DNA from 2 places in the [Enterobacter] lignolyticus SCF1 genome. Region 2 is predicted to be linked to the other one. Evidence: predicted binding sites of a transcription regulator. Region 2 holds the regulator's gene; the other holds the start of a gene.
What was found. The regulator LexA, encoded in region 2, represses DNA repair genes until DNA is damaged. The targets are predictions, from matches to a motif close to TNCTGTATGTACATACAGNA.

Region 1 (10,764 bases), 110 kb from region 2:
CGATTTGCTGCGGGCGAACCTGATGCGTTCGGCACAGGAGGGCGAGACGGTCGAGTAGCGCCGTCGTGAGCAGGTCGTCAGGCTCGACGTTGATCGAGACATAGCGCTGCGGGTGCTGGCGCAGCCAGGCGCCCACATCGGTGAAAACCTGCCCGACAATCCAGTGCGTCATCAGGCCGAGCAGGCCGGTTTCGCGGGCAAAGGGGATAAAGCTGTCCGGCGGGATGCACTGGCCATTGCGCTGCGGCCAGCGAACCAGCGCTTCGGCGCCCGCGACGCTGTCGGTATCAAGGCGCATGATGGGCTGATAGCGCACCTCCAGCTGCTGGTTGTGAATCGCGTGCAGGAGCCTGGCGCGCGAAGCGGCAAGCTGCCTGAAAAAGCCAGGCAGGAGATGAGGTTCATCCACAAAATCCATTTTACACCCGAAGCCCCCGGAAAATAATCGCGTTCAGTATTGGCGTTTTATAGCAAGGGAACCATCAGCGCGGGATCAATCCTCTCCAGGAAAATGCCGATTTTAATTGCCTGTTTTCTGCTCAGTTGTCAACCTGCTGTTCCGCTACAATGCGGGTTCATTCTTCGACGAGATTTTCACTGTGGCGTTACTGATCGTTACCACAATTCTGTGGGCGTTTTCATTCAGCCTGATAGGCGAATACCTGGCCGGGCATGTCGACAGCTATTTTTCCGTGCTGATGCGTATCGGGCTTGCGGCGCTGGTTTTTCTGCCGTTTCTGCGCGCGCGTGGGCAGTCTTTGCGCACGCTGCTGCTGTATATGCTGGTCGGCGCGATGCAGCTTGGCATCATGTATCTGTTCAGCTTCCGCGCCTATGTCTACCTGACGGTATCGGAGTTTCTGCTGTTCACCGTGCTCACGCCGCTCTATATCACGCTAATTTATGACCTGCTGAGCAAGCGCAGGCTGCGCTGGGGCTACCTTTTGAGCGCGCTGCTGGCGGTGGTTGGCGCGGCGATCATCCGCTATGACAAGGTCAGCGATCATTTCTGGACCGGGTTAATGTTCGTGCAGCTTGCCAATATCAGCTTCGCGATCGGGATGGTGGGCTATAAGCGGTTAATGGAAACTCGTCCCATGCCGCAGCATAACGCCTTTGCCTGGTTTTATATGGGGGCGTTTATTGTAGCGGTGGCGGCCTGGTTTATGCTCGGCAACCCGCAAAAGCTGCCGACCACCACGCTGCAGTGGGGCATTCTGGTGTGGCTGGGCGTTGTCGCCTCCGGCCTTGGCTACTTTATGTGGAACTACGGCGCGACGCAGGTTGATGCCGGGACGCTGGGGATCATGAATAACGTACATGTTCCGGCCGGGCTGCTGGTGAACCTGGCTATCTGGCAGCAGCAGCCGCACTGGCCGAGCTTCATCACAGGCGCGTTGGTGATAATGGCTTCGCTGTGGGTCCATCGAAAGTGGGTCGCTCCGCGTTGCGCACAAACGGCAGATGATCGCAGGCGTGATTCCGCGCTGAACGAATAAACGCATCGGTTATCGGCTGGCGCTGTTCACCATCGCGAACCGCGGCGTACAGCCGGCTCCACAGCCCCTCGCCCAGGGTTTTGGTTACGACCAGGCCCTGGCGCTCAAAACTTTCCACGACCCAGTGCGGCAGGGCGGCAATGCCCATCCGGGCGGCGACCATCTGGATCAGCAGCAGCGTGTTATCGACGCTTTTAAGCTGCGGGTTGATGCCGGCAGGCTGCAAAAAATGGCGCCAGATATCCAGGCGATTACGCTGCACCGGGTAAATCAGCAGCGTTTCGCTGGCGATATCTTCCGGCGTTACGCGCGCTCTGGCCGCCAGCGGATGTTCCGGCGCGAGGACGAGGCGAACCTCATAGTCGAACATCGGTGAATAGTGCAGGCCGCTGCGCGGCAGAATATCGGAGGTCAGGACCACATCCAGCTCCCCCTGCTGCAGCGCTGGCTGCGGGTCGAACGTCACCCCGGACTTAAAATCCATCTCCACCTGCGGCCAGCTGGCGCGGAAATTCTCCAGCGCGGGGGTCAGCCACTGAATACAGCTGTGGCACTCAATGGCGATGCGCAACGTGGTCTGCTGCGGTTCATTGCAGGCCTGCAGCGCGCGGTTGATCTGCGGCAACACCTGGTGGGCCAGCTGCAGCAGGATCTCGCCCTGCGGGGTAAAGCGCAGCGGTTGACTCTTGCGGACAAAAAGCCGAAAGCCAAGGCGCTGTTCCAGATCGCTGAACTGGTGAGAAAGCGCGGATTGCGTCTGGTGCAGCGTTGCTGCCGCCGCCGCCAGCGATCCGCAGTTTCGCAACGCCTGCAGCGTTTTCAGGTGTTTTATCTCGATCATGAATGTCCTTCACTTCGGCATGAATAAATTGCGCTTGAGGAATATACAGTACCTGCTGATTATGGATGTGTAAACATCTGGACGGCTAAATAACGAATTCCTTAAGAGGCAACCGCATGACAATCAAAAACCATACCCTCGGATTCCCTCGCGTCGGCCTGCGTCGCGAATTGAAAAAAGCGCAAGAAAGCTACTGGGCGGGCAATTCCAGCCGTGAAGCGCTGCTGGCCACCGGCCGCGAGCTGCGCGCTCGCCATTGGCAGCAGCAGCAGGATGCCGGTATCGACCTGCTGCCGGTCGGTGATTTTGCCTGGTACGACCATGTTCTGACCACCAGCCTGCTGCTCGGCAACGTCCCGGCTCGTCATCAGAACAACGACGGCTCCGTGGATATCGACACCCTGTTCCGTATCGGCCGCGGCCGTGCGCCGAGCGGTGAACCGGCGGCGGCGGCGGAAATGACCAAATGGTTTAACACTAACTACCACTACATGGTGCCGGAGTTTACGAAGGGCCAGCAGTTCAAACTGACCTGGACCCAGCTGCTGGATGAAGTAGACGAAGCGCTGGCGCTGGGCCACAGGGTGAAACCGGTGCTGCTGGGGCCAGTAACCTACCTGTGGCTGGGGAAAGTGAAAGGCGAGCCGTTTGACCGTCTCAGCCTGCTGAGCGATATTCTGCCGGTCTATCAGCAGGTACTGGCCGGGCTGGCGAAGCGCGGCATCGAGTGGGTCCAGATCGACGAACCGGCGCTGGTGCTTGAGCTACCGCAGGCGTGGCTGGATGCCTTTAAGCCTGCGTACGACGCGCTCGCCGGCCAGGTGAAGCTGCTGCTGACCACCTATTTCGAAGGCATAACGCCGAACCTGGATACCATTGCTTCTCTGCCTGTACAGGGCCTGCACGTTGATCTGGTGCACGGTAAAGATGACGTCGCAGAGCTGCACAAACGCCTGCCTGCGGACTGGCTGCTCTCCGCTGGCCTGATCAACGGCCGCAACGTCTGGCGCGCGGATCTGACCGAGAAATACGCGCAGATTAAGGACATCGTCGGCCAGCGCGACCTGTGGGTGGCATCGTCCTGTTCGCTGCTGCACAGCCCGATCGACCTCAGTGTGGAAACGCGTCTGGATGCGGAAGTGAAGAGCTGGTTCGCCTTTGCGCTGCAAAAATGCCATGAGCTTTCCCTGCTGCGCGATGCGCTGAACGGCGGCGAGACGGCGGCGATCGCCGAGTGGAGCAAACCGATTCAGGCCCGTCGCCACTCTGCGCGTGTGCATAACGCCGCCGTTGAGAAGCGGCTGGCGGCGATCACCGCCCAGGACAGCCAGCGTCAGAATCCATATCCGCAGCGCGCGAAAGCCCAGCGCGAGCGCTACAACCTGCCGGCGTGGCCGACAACGACCATCGGCTCCTTCCCGCAAACCACGGAGATCCGCGGCCTGCGTCTGGACTTCAAAAAAGGCGCGCTGGATGCGAATAACTACCGCACCGGTATTGCCGCGCACATCAAACAGGCCATTGTGGAGCAGGAACGGCTGGGGCTGGACGTGCTGGTGCACGGCGAGGCGGAACGTAACGACATGGTGGAGTATTTCGGCGAGCATCTGGACGGCTTCGTCTTCACCCAGAACGGCTGGGTGCAGAGCTACGGTTCACGCTGCGTCAAGCCGCCGGTGGTTATCGGCGATATCAGCCGTCCGCAGGCGATTACCGTTGAGTGGGCGAAGTATGCCCAGTCGCTGACCGACAAGCCGGTAAAAGGCATGCTGACCGGGCCGGTGACTATCCTCTGCTGGTCCTTCCCGCGCGAAGACGTCAGCCGTGAAACCATCGCTAAGCAGATTGCGCTGGCGCTGCGTGATGAAGTGGCGGATCTGGAGGCGGCGGGTATTGGCATCATTCAGATTGACGAACCGGCGCTGCGCGAAGGTTTACCGCTTAAGCGCAGCGACTGGGACGCCTATCTGACCTGGGGCGTAGAGGCGTTTCGCATCAACGCCGCGGTGGCGAAAGACGACACGCAGATCCACACCCACATGTGCTACTGCGAGTTCAACGACATCATGGACTCTATTGCGGCGCTGGATGCCGATGTGATCACCATCGAAACCTCGCGTTCGGATATGGAGCTGCTGGAGTCGTTCGAAGAGTTTGAGTACCCGAATGAAATCGGCCCGGGCGTTTATGACATCCACTCCCCGAACGTCCCGAGCGTGGAATGGATTGAAGCCCTGCTGAAGAAAGCCGCCCAGCGTATTCCGGCTGAGCGTCTATGGGTGAACCCGGACTGCGGCCTGAAAACCCGCGGCTGGCCGGAAACCCGCAGCGCGCTGGCGAACATGGTGAAAGCGGCGCAGAATTTGCGTCAGGCGTAATCCGCGGCCGTCGCGGTAAACAGGCCCGGCAACCGGGCCTGTTTGGTTTATTTTTTGGCGCCGTAGCGCGCAAACCACTCCAGCATGCGCTGCCAGCCATCTTTCGCCGACTCTTCATGATAGCTCGGGCGGTAGTCCGCGTTAAAGGCGTGCCCGGCCTCCGGGTAGACGATGATGTCGGCGTGGGCATTGGCCGCCCGTAGCGCGTGACGCATGGTGTCCACGCTCTCCAGCGAAATGCTGGGATCCTGACCGCCGTACAGGCCCAGCACCGGCGCATTCAGCTCAACGGCGATGTCCACCGGGTGTTTCGGCGAATTTAGCGATTTATCGCCAACCAGCTTACCGTACCAGGCCACGGCGGCCTTGAGCTGCGGATTATGCGCGGCATACAGCCAGGCGATCCTCCCGCCCCAGCAGAACCCGGTAATCAGCAGGCGATGGGCGTCGCCGCCGTTGCGCGATGCCCAGCTGGCGACATGGTCGAGGTCGGCCAGCACCTGGGCATCGGGAACTTTGGACACCAGCCCGCTGAACAGCGAGGGGATATCGGCATAATCGTCGGGGCTGCCCTGACGGAAATAGAGCTCCGGCGCAATCGCCAGATAGCCCTCCAGCGCCAGGCGGCGGCAGATGTCGCGGATATGCTCATGTACGCCGAAAATTTCCTGTACCACAATGACCACCGGCAGCGGGCCGGTCGCCTGTTTGGGACGGGCATGGAAAGCCGGCATATTGTCGCCTTGCGATGGGATCGACGTCTCTCCTGAGGAAATGGCGTCTTCTGGGGTACTGACGATGGTCGAGGCCAGGGGAGAGGCCGCAGGTGCAAAACCCGTTTTTTGAGTCATGGTATTCTCCGTACCTTCTAAACTGTGCCATGTCGCGCAGTGTTAACTATAGACCGCAGGTTAACGATCCACAGTGCCAGAAACGGGCTATCTTTTGTGCAGGAACGAAATGGATAGCTCGTTAATGTGATGTAAATCATCATTTAATGGAAAATTAATGCAATCATTTTCATTGGTGGTGATGGGCGTCACGAAAATAGTCCCGTCGCTTCTGTAAAGTACCTTTTTGCTTGTGCTGACAAATCGACCCACAGAGGAGTTTTATATGTCCAAGTCTGATGTTTTTCATCTCGGCCTCACCAAAAAAGATTTACAAGGGGCCCAGCTCGCTATCGTCCCTGGCGATCCTGAGCGTGTGGAAAAGATCGCCGCGCTGATGGATAAGCCGGTAAAACTGGCATCGCATCGCGAATTTACCTCCTGGCGCGCCGAGCTTGACGGTAAGCCGGTGATTGTCTGCTCCACCGGCATCGGCGGCCCGTCCACGTCCATCGCGGTAGAAGAACTGGCGCAGCTGGGCATTCGCACCTTCCTGCGCGTCGGGACGACTGGCGCTATTCAGCCACATATCAATGTCGGCGACGTGCTGGTGACTACGGCCTCTGTACGCCTCGATGGCGCCAGCCTGCACTTCGCACCGATGGAATATCCGGCGGTTGCTGATTTCACCTGCACCACGGCGCTGGTTGACGCGGCAAAAGCCGTTGGCGCAACTACCCACGTGGGCGTGACCGCCTCTTCTGATACCTTCTATCCGGGCCAGGAGCGTTATGACACCTTCTCTGGTCGTGTGGTAAGCCGCTTCAAAGGCTCCATGGAAGAGTGGCAGTCCATGGGCGTCATGAACTACGAAATGGAGTCCGCAACGCTGCTGACCATGTGCTCAAGCCAGGGCCTGCGCGCCGGTATGGTGGCGGGCGTTATCGTTAACCGCACTCAGCAGGAAATTCCGAACGCGGAAACCATGAAGCAGACGGAAAGCCACGCGGTGAAAATCGTGGTGGAAGCCGCCCGTCGCCTGCTCTAACCGACCCCTTTCTCATTAAGGCCGACGCGTTCGGCCTTTTTCTTTTTGCGTAGCGCCTCGCAGGAAACTCCTTTCAAACTGGACGTTTATACAGCACAATTCTATTTTGTGCGGGTAATACCTTGATGCAGGGGGCGTTGTGGATATCTCTATCATTATTTATGCCGTTGTGGCGCTCGCGGCCATGCTGGTCGGGTGGCTGGCGGCAAGCTACCGTCATGCGCAGCAGCAGGCGGATTTGCTGGCCGAGCAGCGGGATATCTTTGGCGAGCTAAGCGCGGTAAAGCAGCAGCTTGCGCAAAACGAGCACTGGCGCGACGAGTGCGCGCTGCTGAACAACGAACTGCGCAGCCTGCGTGAGATCAACACCTCGTTGGAGGCGGATCTCCGCGAGGTTTCCACCCGTCTGGAATCCACCCAGCTGCACGCCGAAGACAACATTCGCCAGATGATGAACAGCGAACAGCGCCTCAGCGAGCAGTTTGAAAACCTTGCCAACCGCATCTTTGAGCACAGCAACCGACGGGTAGATGAACAAAACCGGCAAAGCCTGCATGGGCTGCTGACGCCGCTGCGCGAGCAGCTGGACGGCTTTCGCCGCCAGGTGCAGGAGAGTTTTGGCCAGGAGGCGAGGGAGCGTCACACGCTGGCCCATGAGATCCGCAACCTGCAGCAGCTGAATGCGCAGATGGCGCAGGAGGCCGTCAATCTGACGAAGGCGCTGAAGGGCGACAACAAAACGCAGGGCAACTGGGGCGAAGTGGTGTTGACCCGCGTGCTGGAGGCGTCGGGGCTGCGCGAAGGCTATGAATATCAGACCCAGGTCAGTATTGAGACCGAGGCTCGCGCCCGCATGCAGCCGGACGTCATTGTCCGTTTGCCGCAGGGCAAAGATGTGGTCATTGACGCCAAAATGACGCTGGTGGCCTATGAGCGCTACTTCAATGCGGAAGATGACTACGTGCGGGAAGCCGCGCTGCAGGAGCATATCGCCTCGCTGCGCAACCATATCCGGCTGCTTGGTCGCAAAGATTATCAGCAGCTTCCGGGGCTGCGCAGCCTCGATTATGTTCTGATGTTTATCCCGGTCGAACCGGCGTTTTTGCTGGCGATAGACCGCCAGCCGGAGCTGATTACCGAAGCGCTGAAAAACAATATCATGCTGGTCAGCCCCACGACGCTGCTGGTGGCGCTGCGCACGATAGCCAATCTGTGGCGCTATGAGCACCAGAGCCGCAACGCGCAGCAGATCGCCGATCGCGCCAGCCGCCTGTACGACAAAATGCGGCTGTTTGTTGATGATATGTCGGCGATGGGGCAGAGCCTCGACAAAGCCCAGGACAACTATCGGCAGGCCATGAAAAAACTGGCCACCGGCCGTGGCAATTTGCTGGTACAGGCGGAGTCCTTTCGCAGCCTTGGCGTTGAGGTTAAACGCGAGATTAATCCCGATTTAGTCGAGCAGGCCACGGCGGAAGAGGAAGAGCCGCGCTTGCACGACGCTCAGGCGTCAAATGAAGACAGCGACTTAACCGCGCCTGATACGCCGCGCGGCGTTGCTCCTCGCTTTTCGCAGCAAGGTTGAACCATAGGGTAAACGCGCCCAATCTGTTACACTCGACGGACATTTTCTGGATAAGCAGGCATTGAGATGGTTGAGGATTCACAAGAAACGACGCACTTTGGCTTCCAGACGGTCGCCAAATCGCAGAAGGCTGACATGGTGGCACATGTATTCCATTCTGTAGCCGCTAAGTATGATGTCATGAATGACCTGATGTCATTTGGTATCCATCGTTTGTGGAAGCGCTTCACCATTGACTGCAGCGGCGTGCGCCGCGGGCAGAAAGTGCTCGACCTGGCGGGTGGAACCGGCGATCTGACGGCGAAGTTTTCCCGTCTGGTTGGCGAAACGGGCCGCGTCGTTCTTGCTGATATCAACGACTCAATGCTCAAAATGGGCCGTGAAAAGCTGCGCAACATCGGCGTGGTTGGCAACGTGGAATATGTGCAGGCGAACGCCGAAGCGCTGCCTTTCCCGGATAACACGTTTGACTGCATCACCATTTCTTTTGGTCTTCGCAACGTCACCGACAAAGACAAAGCGCTGCGCTCCATGTATCGCGTGCTCAAGCCGGGCGGACGTCTGCTGGTGCTGGAATTTTCCAAACCGATTATCGAACCGCTGAGCAAAGCCTACGATGCCTACTCGTTCCACATTCTGCCGCGTATTGGTGAAATGGTGGCCAACGATGCGGAAAGCTATCGCTATCTGGCGGAATCTATTCGTATGCATCCGGATCAGCCGACGCTGAAGGCGATGATGCAGGATGCCGGTTTTGACAGCGTGGATTACTACAACCTGACGGCGGGCATTGTGGCGCTGCATCGCGGCTACAAGTTCTGACAGGAGTGCATCATGCCTTTTCAACCCTTAGTGACCGCAGGTATTGAAAGCGCGCTGAATACCTTCCTGTGGCGCGAGCGCGCGCTGAAACCGGCGCGCCAGCGGCTGCTGGGGAAAGTGCTGCGTGTGGAGTTGAAAGAGTTCACGTCGCCGCTGGTGCTGGTGTTCAGCGATAGGCAGATTGACGTGCTCGGCGCATGGGAAGGTGAGGCCGACTGCACGGTTACGACGCGCGTTGGCGTACTGCCGCAGCTGCGCAACCGACAGCAGCTGACGGCGCTTATCCGCAGTGGCGATCTCGAAGTCGACGGCGATCTGCAGGTCGTACAGAATTTTGTCGCGCTCGCTGATCTGGCGGAATTCGATCCTGCCGAACTGCTGGCGCCCTACACCGGCGATATCGCCGCCGAGGGCGTCAGTAAAGCGCTGCGGGGCGGCGCAATGTTCCTCAAACGCGGTCTTCAGCGCCAGCAGCGCTATGTTGCGGAAGCAATCACCGAAGAGTGGCGCATGGCGCCGGGGCCGTTGGAAGTCGCGTGGTTTGCCGAAGAGACGGCAGCGGTTGAACGCGCCGTAGAGGCCTTCAGCAAACGACTGGAAAAACTGGAGGGGAAATGACGCCAGGAGAAATTCGGCGCCTGTATTTTATCATCCGTACCTTTTTGAGTTACGGGCTTGACGAGCTCATTCCCAAAATTCGCATTACGCTGCCGCTGCGTGTCTGGCGGCGTATGCTCTTCTGGATGCCGAATCGCCATAAACATCAGCCGTTAGGCGAACGCCTGCGTCTTGCGCTGCAGGAGCTGGGGCCGGTATGGATCAAATTCGGGCAGATGCTCTCCACCCGCCGCGATCTTTTCCCGCCGCAAATCGCCGATCAGCTGGCGTTGCTGCAGGACCGCGTTGCGCCGTTTGACGGCGCGCTGGCGCAAAAGCAGATTGAAAAGGCGATGGGCGATATTCCGGTAGAAAGCTGGTTTGATGATTTCGACGTTCAGCCGCTGGCGTCCGCCTCTATTGCGCAGGTGCATACCGCGAAGCTGAAAGAAAACGGCAAAGAGGTGGTTATCAAAGTGATCCGCCCCGATATCCTGCCGGTTATCAAAGCGGATATGAAGCTTATCTATCGCCTGGCGCGCTGGGTGCCGCGCCTGCTGCCGGACGGTCGCCGTCTGCGCCCGCTGGAAGTGGTGCGCGAATATGAAAAAACGCTGATCGACGAGCTGAACCTGCTGCGTGAGGCGGCGAACGCCATCCAGCTACGTCGCAATTTTGAAAACAGCCCCATGCTGTACGTGCCCGAGGTATTTTCCGACTACTGCAGCCAGAACATGCTGGTGATGGAGCGTATCTACGGTATCCCGGTATCGGATATCGAAACGCTGGAGAAGCAGGGCACCAACATGAAACTGCTGGCCGAGCGCGGCGTGCAGGTGTTCTTTACCCAGGTCTTTCGCGACAGCTTCTTCCATGCGGATATGCATCCAGGGAATATCTTTGTCAGCTACGAGCACCCGGAAAACCCGAAATATATCGGGATTGACTGCGGTATCGTCGGTTCGCTGAATAAAGAAGATAAGCGCTATCTGGCGGAAAACTTTATTGCGTTCTTCAACCGCGATTACCGCAAGGTAGCCGAGCTGCACGTCGATTCCGGCTGGGTTCCTGCCGATACTAACGTTGAAGAGTTCGAATTTGCCATCCGTACGGTGTGCGAGCCGATTTTTGAAAAACCGCTGGCGGAAATCTCTTTTGGCCACG
Region 2 (10,764 bases):
GCGAAGGCGTTTCTACGATACAATGCGTTTAGTTATGTATCGGAGAGCCAGTATGTCACACCCTGCGCTGACGCAACTGCGTGCGCTGCGTTACTACGACGAGATTCCTGAACTCGATGCCCAGCTGCGCGACTGGCTGTTGCTGGAAGATTCCATGACCAGGCGTTTTGAGCAACAGGGTAAACGCGTCACGGTCACGCTCATTCGTGAAGACTTCGTAAACCGCGACGAGATTGCGCAAGAAGCGGCGCTGCTGCCCGTTGACGAGCGCTACTGGCTGCGCGAAATTTTGCTTTGCGCCGACGATGAGCCCTGGCTTGCCGGGCGGACCGTGGTGCCGGCGTCGACGCTGTGCGGCCCGGAGCTGGCGCTGCAGAACCTCGGGAAAACGCCGCTCGGACGTTACCTGTTTACCTCATCGACCCTGACCCGAGATTTTATTGAGATTGGCAAGCATGCAGAGCTCTGGGGACGCCGTTCCCGCCTTCGGCTGAGCGGAAAACCGCTGCTGCTGACGGAGCTGTTTTTACCTGCATCACCGTTGTACTGAGAGGAAGTAAAGATGGAGTGGAGTCTGACGCAGAACAAGTTGCAGGCCTATAACCGCCTGATGCGTACTGACAAACCGATTGGCACGCTGCTGCTGCTATGGCCCACCCTGTGGGCGCTGTGGGTGGCGACGCCTGGCGTACCGCCGCTGTGGATCCTCGCCGTGTTTGTCGCCGGCGTCTGGCTGATGCGCGCCGCGGGCTGCGTGGTCAACGACTACGCGGATCGCAAATTTGACGGCCACGTGAAGCGCACCGCCAACCGCCCGCTGCCCCGCGGCGACGTCAGCGAGAACGAGGCCCGGGCGCTGTTCGTGCTGCTGGTGCTGCTCTCTTTTCTGCTGGTGCTGACGCTTAACCGCATGACCATTCTGCTGTCGGTAGCGGGCCTGGCGCTGGCCTGGGTTTACCCGTTCATGAAGCGCTACACCCACCTGCCGCAGGTGGTGCTGGGGGCGGCGTTCGGCTGGTCGATACCGATGGCCTATGCGGCGGTGAGCGAATCATTGCCGCTGAGCTGCTGGCTGATGTTCCTGACCAATATCTGCTGGGCGGTAGCGTATGACACCCAGTATGCGATGGTGGACCGCGATGACGACCTGAAGATAGGCATCAAATCGACGGCCATTCTGTTTGGCGAAAGCGATAAGCTTATCATCGGTATTTTGCAGGTTGCCGTGCTGGCGATGATGGCGACAGTGGGCTGGCTGAGCGGGCTTAACGGGGCGTTTTACTGGTCTGTGTTCGTGGCGGGCGCGCTGTTTGTCTATCAGCAAAAGCTGATCAAAAACCGCGAGCGCGACGCCTGCTTTAAGGCCTTTATGAACAACAACTATGTCGGGCTGGTGCTGTTTATCGGCCTGGCGATGAGCTACTTCAGCTAATAAAAAGGCCCTCTCGCTGAGAGGGCCTTTTGCGTTTACGCGTCCTGCGACGCGCTCTCGATAGTCAAACGCACGTCGGAGGTAATCAGCTCCGCCAGCATCTGATAGACCTTCATCGTCTCTTCCGGCTCCGCATCGCCTGTATCGCTGATATAGCCCTCGTCGCGCAGCGTCAGCACCAGCGTGCTGAATACCGCTTTATCGAAGAACTCCGGCGCGTTGATGCCGTGCAGCACCGACAGGCGCTGCGCCACCGTGCGGCTCTCTTTTTCCAGCGTGCTGCGGTTGATGGACGGGTTAGCGCTCAGCAGCCAGAAGGTGATCGCATAGCGCTGCAGCGTCTCGCGAGCGCCTGCGGCCAGCAGCTGCAGGGAGCGGGAGTGCGACGGGTTGATCCGCACCTCGTCATCATGCAGCGAGATAAGCTCCTGGCGCTGCATTTCCGCAATCAGCATGTCGATAACGCCCGCCAGCTCCGCGGTGTCCCAGCGCAGGAACAGCTCGGCTTTCAGCATCGGATAGAGCGTTTCCACATGGCGCAGCATGCTTTCGCGGGAAATGTGGCGATGCTGGGTGACGATAGCCGCCAGCAGCGACGGCAGAATCAGCATATGCGCGATGTTGTTGCGATAGTAGGTCATCAGCACCGCCTGCTCGCGCGGCAGAATGATGATATCGCCGATGGTGTCTTTCTCGACTTCGAACTTGTTCATCTGCAGCGCGTGATCGATAAGCGCGCTGGCGGTCGCCGTCGGAACCGTGGAGTCCGTCGAGTATGGCACGTTGCGCATCAGCTGCAGATAGCACTCCAGCTGCTGCGTCAGCTGCTCGCGGGTCAGCGAACGCTGGCGGGAGGCGAGCAGGGCGGTACAGCACAGGTTCATGGCGTTCGCCGCCCCGGCGTTGTTGATACGCACCATCAGATCGGCGGCAATGCTGTTGACCGTCGGGGTCAGCCAGGCCGGACGAATGGCTTCAATCGGGTCGATAGACTCGCGCCACTCCGGAACGTGGTGGTTGAGCCAGGTCATCAGTGGCATAGGTTCGCCGAAGTTGACGTAGCCCTGGCCGAGGTTGCGCAGCTTGCTTAAGCCGCGCAGCATCTGCGGCAGGCTCTCTTTCTCTTTCGTCGCGCCGCGCAGTTCTTTGGCGTAGGTGCCCACTTCCATCACGTGTTCGTAGCCGATGTAGATAGGCACGAGGGTGATTGGGCGGGTGCCGCCGCGCAGCATCGCCTGGATGGTCATAGACAGGGTGCCGGTTTTCGGATCCAGCAGACGCCCGGTACGGGAGCGGCCGCCCTCGACAAAATACTCCACGGAGTAGCCGCGGCTGAACAGCTCGCCCAGATACTCGCGAAAAACGGTGGAGTAGAGCTTGTTGCCCTTAAAGGTGCGGCGAATAAAGAACGCGCCCAGGCGGCGGAAAATCGGCCCGGCGGGCCAGAAGTTCAGGTTGATGCCGGCGGCGATATGCGGCGGCACCAGCCCCTGGTGATAGAGCACGTAGGAGAGCAGCAGGTAGTCCATATGGCTGCGGTGGCAGGGCACATAGACAATCTCGTGGCCGTCGTGGGCCAGCTGGCGCACGCGCTCGGCGTTATGGACGTTGATCCCCTGGTACAGACGGTTCCAGGTAAAGCCCAGCACGCGGTCGGTCAGGCGAATCATCTCATAGGAGAAGTTGGCGGCGATCTCTTCCATCAGCGCCACGGCGTTTTGCTGCGCTTTCTCATGGGAGATTTTCTTGCTGCGCGCTTCGTCTTCTACGGCGCGGGCGATGGCTTTCGACGCCAGCAGCTTATTGAACAGGTCCTGACGCGCCGGCAGGCGCGGGCCTACTGCCGCCAGACGCTGACGGGCAAAGTGCATACGCGCGACGCGCGCCAGCTTCTGGGCTATCGTTTTATCAGTGCCGTGTTCGGTGGCCATCCAGCGCAGCGACACCGACGGCGAGAAGCGGACAAAGCTGTCGCGGCCAAGCCAGGTGACGGCGAAGAATTTCTGGATGCCGTTGAGTATGCGCAGCGGCGGGTTGACCTCGCCTTTTTCACGACCCGGCGAGCGGCCGAACATTACCGAAACCGGCACCATCTGCACGTCCAGATTCGGATTGCTGCGATGCAGATCCAGGTAGTCATGGAACAGCTTGATGGACTCTTCTTTCGGCGTGTACCAGGTAAACACGCGCGGTCCGCCATGGATGAAAATATGACGCGGCAGCACGGTGCCGTCGATTTCCAGCGGTTCCAGCGGGTCGGGGAGGTCGTGCGCCAGGCATTGGGCGCGCAGCGTCAGTAGGTCCGCCTTCGAGTTATACGGCAGAACGTACATAATAGGGCGTGACGTATCGAGCCCAAGCTCCGGGGCAGGTTCCGCCGGAATGGACTTGCTTTTTACCAGCACGCTTAATGGTAAATTCAGTAATTTGTAGTAAATTCGTGGCCAGCCAGACATAAACGATGTAAAGCCTCTGGTTAATCATGCAAATGCGCCGCAAGGATAACAGAAAGTGCGCAGGATTTCTGTTCTACCGCGTTTGATGCAAAGTGACATTGACGCTAAATATGAAAAAAGGGTTTTTTGATGGCAAATGATACCACCGGGCTTACCCGAATCATCAAAGCGGCAGGCTATTCCTGGCAGGGATTCCGCGCCGCGTGGAAAAACGAAGCCGCATTCCGTCAGGAGGGCACCGTGGCCGTCATCGCCGTCATTATCGCGTGCTGGCTGGATGTCGACGCCATTACGCGCGTGCTGCTGATTGGCTCTGTGCTTCTGGTGATGATAGTGGAAATTCTCAATAGTGCGATTGAAGCGGTGGTCGATCGCATCGGTTCCGAACGCCATGAGCTGTCGGGGCGCGCTAAGGATATGGGGTCGGCGGCGGTGCTGCTGTCGATTTTTATCGCCCTCATCACCTGGGGCACGCTTCTCTGGCCACATTTGCGATAAGGCTCGTGGAATTGCGCAAACGTCTGGTTTTTTATGCGTTTTGTGGTTCCAAATTCGCCGTTAACTGTATATACTCACAGCATAACTGTATATACACCCAGGGGGCGGAATGAAAGCGTTAACGACCAGGCAGCAAGAGGTGTTTGATCTCATCCGGGATCACATCAGCCAGACGGGGATGCCACCCACGCGTGCGGAAATCGCGCAGCGTCTGGGGTTCCGCTCCCCGAACGCTGCTGAAGAGCATCTGAAAGCGCTGGCGCGTAAAGGCGCAATTGAAATCGTTTCCGGCGCTTCCCGCGGGATCCGTCTGCTGACGGAAGAGGAAGAAGGGCTGCCGCTGGTGGGGCGCGTCGCCGCGGGTGAACCGCTGCTGGCGCAGCAGCACATTGAGGGTCACTACCAGGTCGACCCGGCGATGTTCAAACCCAGCGCGGACTTCCTGCTGCGCGTAAGCGGCATGTCGATGAAGGATATCGGCATCCTCGACGGCGATCTGCTGGCGGTACATAAAACGCAGGACGTGCGTAACGGCCAGGTCGTCGTCGCGCGTATCGACGATGAAGTTACCGTGAAGCGTCTGAAAAAGCAGGGCAGCGTCGTGGAACTGCTGCCGGAAAACAGCGAGTTTTCCCCGATTGTGGTCGATCTGCGTCAGCATAATTTCTCCATCGAAGGACTGGCGGTCGGCGTGATTCGCAACGGCGAGTGGCTGTAATTTCCTCCCTTCTCCGGCGGCGCTTTTCCTGGCGCCGCCGCGATTTCTGATCACCACAGGTTTTCTCCATGTCGCTGTTTACCCCTGCGGATAAAGCGTTATGGCGCCTCGCGCTGCCGATGATTTTCTCCAACATCACCGTACCGCTGCTTGGCCTGGTGGATACCGCCGTGATCGGCCATCTCGACAGCCCGGTGTACCTGGGCGGCGTTGCCATTGGCGCAACGGCGACCAGTTTCCTGTTTATGCTGCTGCTGTTCCTGCGTATGAGCACCACGGGATTAACCGCTCAGGCGTTTGGTGCGCGAGACCCTCTGCGCCTGGCGCGGGCGCTGATCCAGCCGCTGCTGCTGGCGCTGGGCGCCGGGGCGGCGATCGTCCTGCTGCGTACGCCGCTGATTGAGCTGGCGCTGCATATTGTGGGCGGCAGCGATGCGGTGCTGGAGCAGGCCAGACGCTTTCTTGAAATCCGCTGGCTCAGCGCCCCGGCCTCTCTGGCTAATCTGGTGCTGCTTGGCTGGCTGCTCGGCGTACAGTACGCCCGGGCGCCGGTTATCCTGCTGGTGGTGGGCAACGTGCTTAACATTGCGCTCGACCTCTGGCTGGTGATGGGGCTGCATATGAACGTGCAGGGCGCCGCGCTGGCGACCGTCTGCGCCGAGTACGCGACCTTCTTCATCGGTCTGCTGATGGTACGGCGGGTGATGACCCTGCGCGGCATCAGCGTGACGATGCTGAAAACGACGTGGCGCGGCAACTTCCGTCGCCTGCTGGCGCTCAACCGCGACATCATGCTGCGTTCCCTGCTGCTGCAGCTGTGCTTTGGCGCGTTGACGGTGTTCGGCGCGCGCCTGGGCCCCGATATCGTAGCGGTCAATGCGGTTCTGATGACGATGCTGACCTTTACCGCCTACGCCCTCGACGGCTTTGCCTTTGCGGTGGAGGCCCATTCAGGACAGGCCTACGGCGCCCGCGACGGCAGCCAGCTGCTGCACGTGTGGAACGCGGCCTGCCGACAGGCGGGCATTGTGGCGCTGGCGTTTGCCGGGGTCTATGCCATCGCCGGCGAGCACATCGTCGCCCTGCTGACCTCGCTTGCGGAACTGCGCCAACTGGCGGACCGCTACGTTTTCTGGCAGATGGTGCTGCCGGTGATCGGCGTCTGGTGCTACCTGCTGGACGGCATGTTTATCGGCGCCACGCGAGGGGCGGAGATGCGTAACAGTATGGCGATTGCGGCGGTGGGGTTTGCCCTGACGCTGCTGAGCGTCCCGGCGCTCGGCAACCATGGGCTATGGCTGTCGCTGACCGTCTTTCTTGCCCTGCGCGGGATGTCGCTGGCATGGATCTGGCGTCGGCACTGGCGGCGCGATAGCTGGTTTTCGTAACGGGCTGGCGGTGGCGCTACGCCGCCGCAGGCCTTAGCGCGGCTTTTTCTTAACCTGAATGGTGTGGTCGTGCCCGCAGCAGTCCTGAGAACGGCAGGCTTCCACTTCAACGCACTGCGCGCACAGGCCATGCGCTTCAATCACGTTGTGGCGCAGCGCAAACCCCATGCGGGCGGCCAGCATATGCATAATGTCTTCCACGCCCTCAGCGGCTTCCTCTTTCACCACGCCGCAGCGGTCGCAGATAAACATGGCGGAGGTATGAGACGGCTTATCGAAGAGGTGGCACAGCACATAGCTGTTAGTGGACTCCACCTTATGGACAAAGCCTTGCTCCAGCAGAAATTCCAGCGCACGATACACCGTCGGGGGCTTTGCCTGCGGCTCGCTGACTTTGAGCAGATCGAGGAGATCGTAAGCGCTGATGGCGCCCTGCTGCAGGCTCATCAAGCGTAGAACTTCGAGACGCTGCGGTGTCAGACGCACGCCGCGTTGAGCGCACAGCTTTTCAGCCTGTGCGAGCAGGTCCTGCGATGGGGTCTTTTCCATGAACGTCCTCAGATCGGTGGAAGTAAACCCTTACTTTATCATGTTATCCCAAAAACACCGAGAACCCGCCGGGTGTGCTATACCTGACGCATCTCAACATCCAGGAATAAAGTCATGAAAAGACCGGACTGTATTCGCCACTGGCGTGAACTGGAAGACGCGGATGATTCGCGCTATGCCGACAGCCGTGAGCTGATGTCCATCGGCGCGCCGCTGGCGCGTCGGCTTGGGCTGATGCGTCTTGGTATTCATCATGAGCGCCTGCCGCCGGGGCGCCGCACCTCGTATCCCCATGCGGAAAGCGACGAGGAAGAGTTTATCTACGTGCTGGAGGGGCGTCCGCAGGCATGGATCAACGGCTATCTCTGGCAGCTGGAGCCGGGCGACAGCGTCGGTTTTCCGGCGGGAACCGGGGTGTGCCATACCTTCATCAACAACACGCTGGAGGAGGTGCGGCTTCTGGTCGTGGGGGAGGCGAACAAAAAATATAACCGGATTTATTACCCGCTGAATCCGGAGTATGCCGCGACCCGGGAAGACCGCTGGGTGGATCATCCGCCGCAGTTTTTTGGCCCTCATGACGGGAAACCGTCGCGAAAGTAAGCGTGAAGGCAAAGCTGATGCCGGGCATTTCTGCAGAAATGCCCGGCTTGTTCAGGACCGGGCGGCTTTAATTCAGGTTTACCTGAGGCTGATCGGCTGATCCTGGCGCTACCTGTAGAGACGTAAATCGTATCCTTTTTGAGCCTGTGCTATAGTAGCGCCCCTTTTTTACCGGATGCTTATTACTTCGCCATGCTGCCAGAAACACAATCCCCCGTTTTTCCTGCACACCGCTTCTCTGTTGCGCCGATGCTCGACTGGACGGACAGGCATTGTCGTTACTTCCTGCGCCTGCTGTCGCGCCAGACGCTGCTGTACACCGAGATGGTCACCACCGGGGCGATCATTCACGGGAAAGGCGATTATCTGGCCTATAGCGAGGAGGAGCATCCGGTTGCGCTGCAGCTCGGCGGCAGCGATCCGGCGGCGCTGGCACAGTGCGCGAAGCTTGCGCAGGCGCGCGGGTACGATGAAATCAACCTCAACGTCGGCTGCCCGTCGGACCGCGTGCAGAACGGCATGTTCGGCGCCTGCCTGATGGGCAATGCGCAGCTGGTGGCGGACTGCGTGAAGGCGATGCGCGACGCGGCGTCGATTCCGGTGACGGTCAAAACCCGTATCGGCATCGACGATCAGGACAGCTACGAATTCCTCTGCGAATTTATTAACACCGTTTCCGGCCGCGGCGAGTGCGAGATGTTTATCATCCATGCCCGCAAGGCCTGGCTGTCCGGGCTAAGCCCGAAAGAGAACCGGGAGATCCCGCCGCTGGATTACCCGCGGGTCTATCAGCTGAAACGCGATTTTCCGCACCTGACGATGTCGATTAACGGCGGCATCAAATCGCTGGCCGAGGCGAAGGCGCATCTGCAGCATATGGACGGCGTGATGGTTGGCCGCGAGGTGTACCAGAACCCGGGCATACTGGCGACGGTGGATCGCGAGATTTTCGGCGCCAGCGCGGCCGATGCCGACCCGATCGCCGTGGTGCGTGCCATGTACCCGTATATTGAGCGCGAGCTGAGCAACGGCACTTACCTGGGACATATCACCCGCCACATGCTGGGCCTGTTCCAGGGAATTCCGGGCGCGCGGCAGTGGCGCCGCTACCTCAGCGAAAACGCCCATAAAGCCGGCGCGGACATCAACGTGCTGGAGCAGGCGCTGCAGCTGGTGGAAAACCGTCGTTAATTTTTCACCACTTAATCGTCAAATTCACCACGCCTTGCGAATATCTGCGAGGCGTTTTTCTTGATATTCAATATGTTAACTTTGGCACGGTTCTTGTAATAGCTCATCCATAAGCGATTTATCAAGGTTGGGAGAAAACCATGCTGGAGCTACTGTTTATTATTGGGTTTTTTGTCATGCTGCTGGTGACGGGCGTCTCTCTGCTGGGGATTCTCGCCGCTATGGTGGTGGCGACGGTGGTGATGTTTGTCGGCGGGCTATTTGCGCTTACGCTCAAGCTGCTGCCGTGGCTGCTGCTGGCGGTGGCGGCGGTATGGGTGATTCGGGCGATTAATGCGCCGAAGGCGGCACGTTATGAGCGTAATGACCGCTGGCGTTACTAAGGTATTGCGGGATGCGTCACAACATGAGAATTTTGCGCCGGGCGGCGTAGGCAGGTCGTCATAAATCTGTCACTATCACCGCGCTAACAAATTCATCGAGCTGTACCCTACATACAGCCGAACTATAAAAAGTAAGGGCTTCCTCCGGGAAGCCCTAAACTTTTCTATCCGCCCGTTCCTCAGGGCAGCAGCAGGCTCGAGCCTTGCGTCGCCCGGCTTTCCAGCACCTCATGGGCCTTTTTCGCCTGCGCCAGCGGGTATTTCTGCGCGTCGGCGACATCAACCCTGATAACGCCGCTGGCGATCAGCGAGAACAGTTCGTTACTGGCCTCCGCCAGCTCTTCGCGGGTGGTGATATAGCCTTGCAGGGAAGGGCGCGTGACGTACAGCGAGCCCTTCTGGTTCAGAATGCCGAGGTTAACCCCGGTGACCGCGCCGGAGGAGTTGCCGAAACTCACCATGAGTCCGCGCCGCTGCAGGCAATCAAGCGACATTTCCCAGGTATCCCTGCCCACGGAGTCATACACCACGCGCAGCTTTTTACCGCCGGTAATCTCTTTTACCCGTTCCGCCACGTTTTCGTCGCGGTAGTTGATCACCTTCCATGCGCCCGCCTGCAGCGCCCGCTGCGCCTTCTGCTCAGACCCGACGGTGCCAATCAGCTTCGCGCCCAGCGCTTTTGCCCACTGGCAGGCGATAAGCCCCACGCCGCCCGCCGCCGCATGGAACAGGAACGGCTCGTTCGGCTGGATCTCGTAGGTTTTGCGCAGCAGATAGAACACCGTCAGCCCTTTGAGAAACGACGCGGCGGCCTGCTCGAATGAGATAGCCGACGGCAGGATGGCCGCTTTATCCGCCGGCACGTTATGAACAGAGCTGTAGGCGCCAAGCGCCGACTGGGCGTACACCACGCGGTCGCCGGCTTTGATGTGCTTCACGCTGCTGCCGACCTTGCTCACGACCCCGGCGGCTTCGGTTCCCAGACCGCTTGGCAGCGATGGCGGTGGATAGAGGCCGCTGCGGATATAGGTATCGATATAGTTGATGCCGATAGCCTTATTTTCTACCTGAATCTCGTGTTCGGTGGGATCTGCGGGGGTAAACTCGACGGCGTTTAAAACTTCCGGGCCACCATGCTTGTGAAATTCAATTCGTGTTGCCATGATTCCTCCAGAAATGTGGTAATCTTTCGACCCATTCTTTATCTCGGTAACTCCATTCACTATGGCAGGAAATAAACCCTTCAACAAACAACAGACTGAACCCCGCGAACGCGATCTGCAGGTCGCCGGGTTGAAAGTACCGCCGCACTCGATTGAAGCGGAGCAGTCGGTGTTGGGCGGTTTAATGCTGGATAACGAACGCTGGGATGATGTCGCCGAGCGCGTCGTCGCTGACGATTTCTACACGCGCCCGCACCGCCATATCTTCACCGAAATGGGCCGTCTGCAGGAGACCGGCAGCCCCATCGATCTCATCACGCTCGCTGAATCGCTGGAGCGTCAGGGACAGCTCGACAGCGTCGGCGGTTTCGCCTATCTGGCGG

Region 1: rmuC (DNA recombination protein RmuC) is a predicted target of LexA. The motif match lies at 6,673-6,692, and genes of this name have one in related genera.

The regions. Positions count from the first base shown of each region.
Region 1 is NC_014618.1:4,541,155-4,551,918, reverse strand. Features, by position in the region: gene ENTCL_RS21100 (EAL domain-containing protein) at 1-418, opposite strand, end outside; gene ENTCL_RS21095 (carboxylate/amino acid/amine transporter) at 600-1,499, shown strand; gene metR (HTH-type transcriptional regulator MetR) at 1,387-2,340, opposite strand; gene metE (5-methyltetrahydropteroyltriglutamate--homocysteine S-methyltransferase) at 2,457-4,718, shown strand; gene ENTCL_RS21075 (dienelactone hydrolase family protein) at 4,766-5,569, opposite strand; gene udp (uridine phosphorylase) at 5,835-6,596, shown strand; gene rmuC (DNA recombination protein RmuC) at 6,736-8,181, shown strand; gene ubiE (bifunctional demethylmenaquinone methyltransferase/2-methoxy-6-polyprenyl-1,4-benzoquinol methylase UbiE) at 8,248-9,003, shown strand; gene ubiJ (ubiquinone biosynthesis protein UbiJ) at 9,016-9,621, shown strand; gene ubiB (ubiquinone biosynthesis regulatory protein kinase UbiB) at 9,618-10,764, shown strand, end outside.
Region 2 is NC_014618.1:4,435,434-4,446,197, reverse strand. Features, by position in the region: gene ubiC (chorismate lyase) at 53-550, shown strand; gene ubiA (4-hydroxybenzoate octaprenyltransferase) at 563-1,432, shown strand; gene plsB (glycerol-3-phosphate 1-O-acyltransferase PlsB) at 1,468-3,888, opposite strand; gene ENTCL_RS20610 (diacylglycerol kinase) at 4,018-4,386, shown strand; gene lexA (transcriptional repressor LexA) at 4,496-5,104, shown strand; gene dinF (MATE family efflux transporter DinF) at 5,173-6,492, shown strand; gene zur (zinc uptake transcriptional repressor Zur) at 6,526-7,041, opposite strand; gene ENTCL_RS20590 (cupin domain-containing protein) at 7,156-7,644, shown strand; gene dusA (tRNA dihydrouridine(20/20a) synthase DusA) at 7,837-8,835, shown strand; gene pspG (envelope stress response protein PspG) at 8,976-9,218, shown strand; gene ENTCL_RS20575 (quinone oxidoreductase) at 9,398-10,381, opposite strand; gene dnaB (replicative DNA helicase) at 10,443-10,764, shown strand, end outside.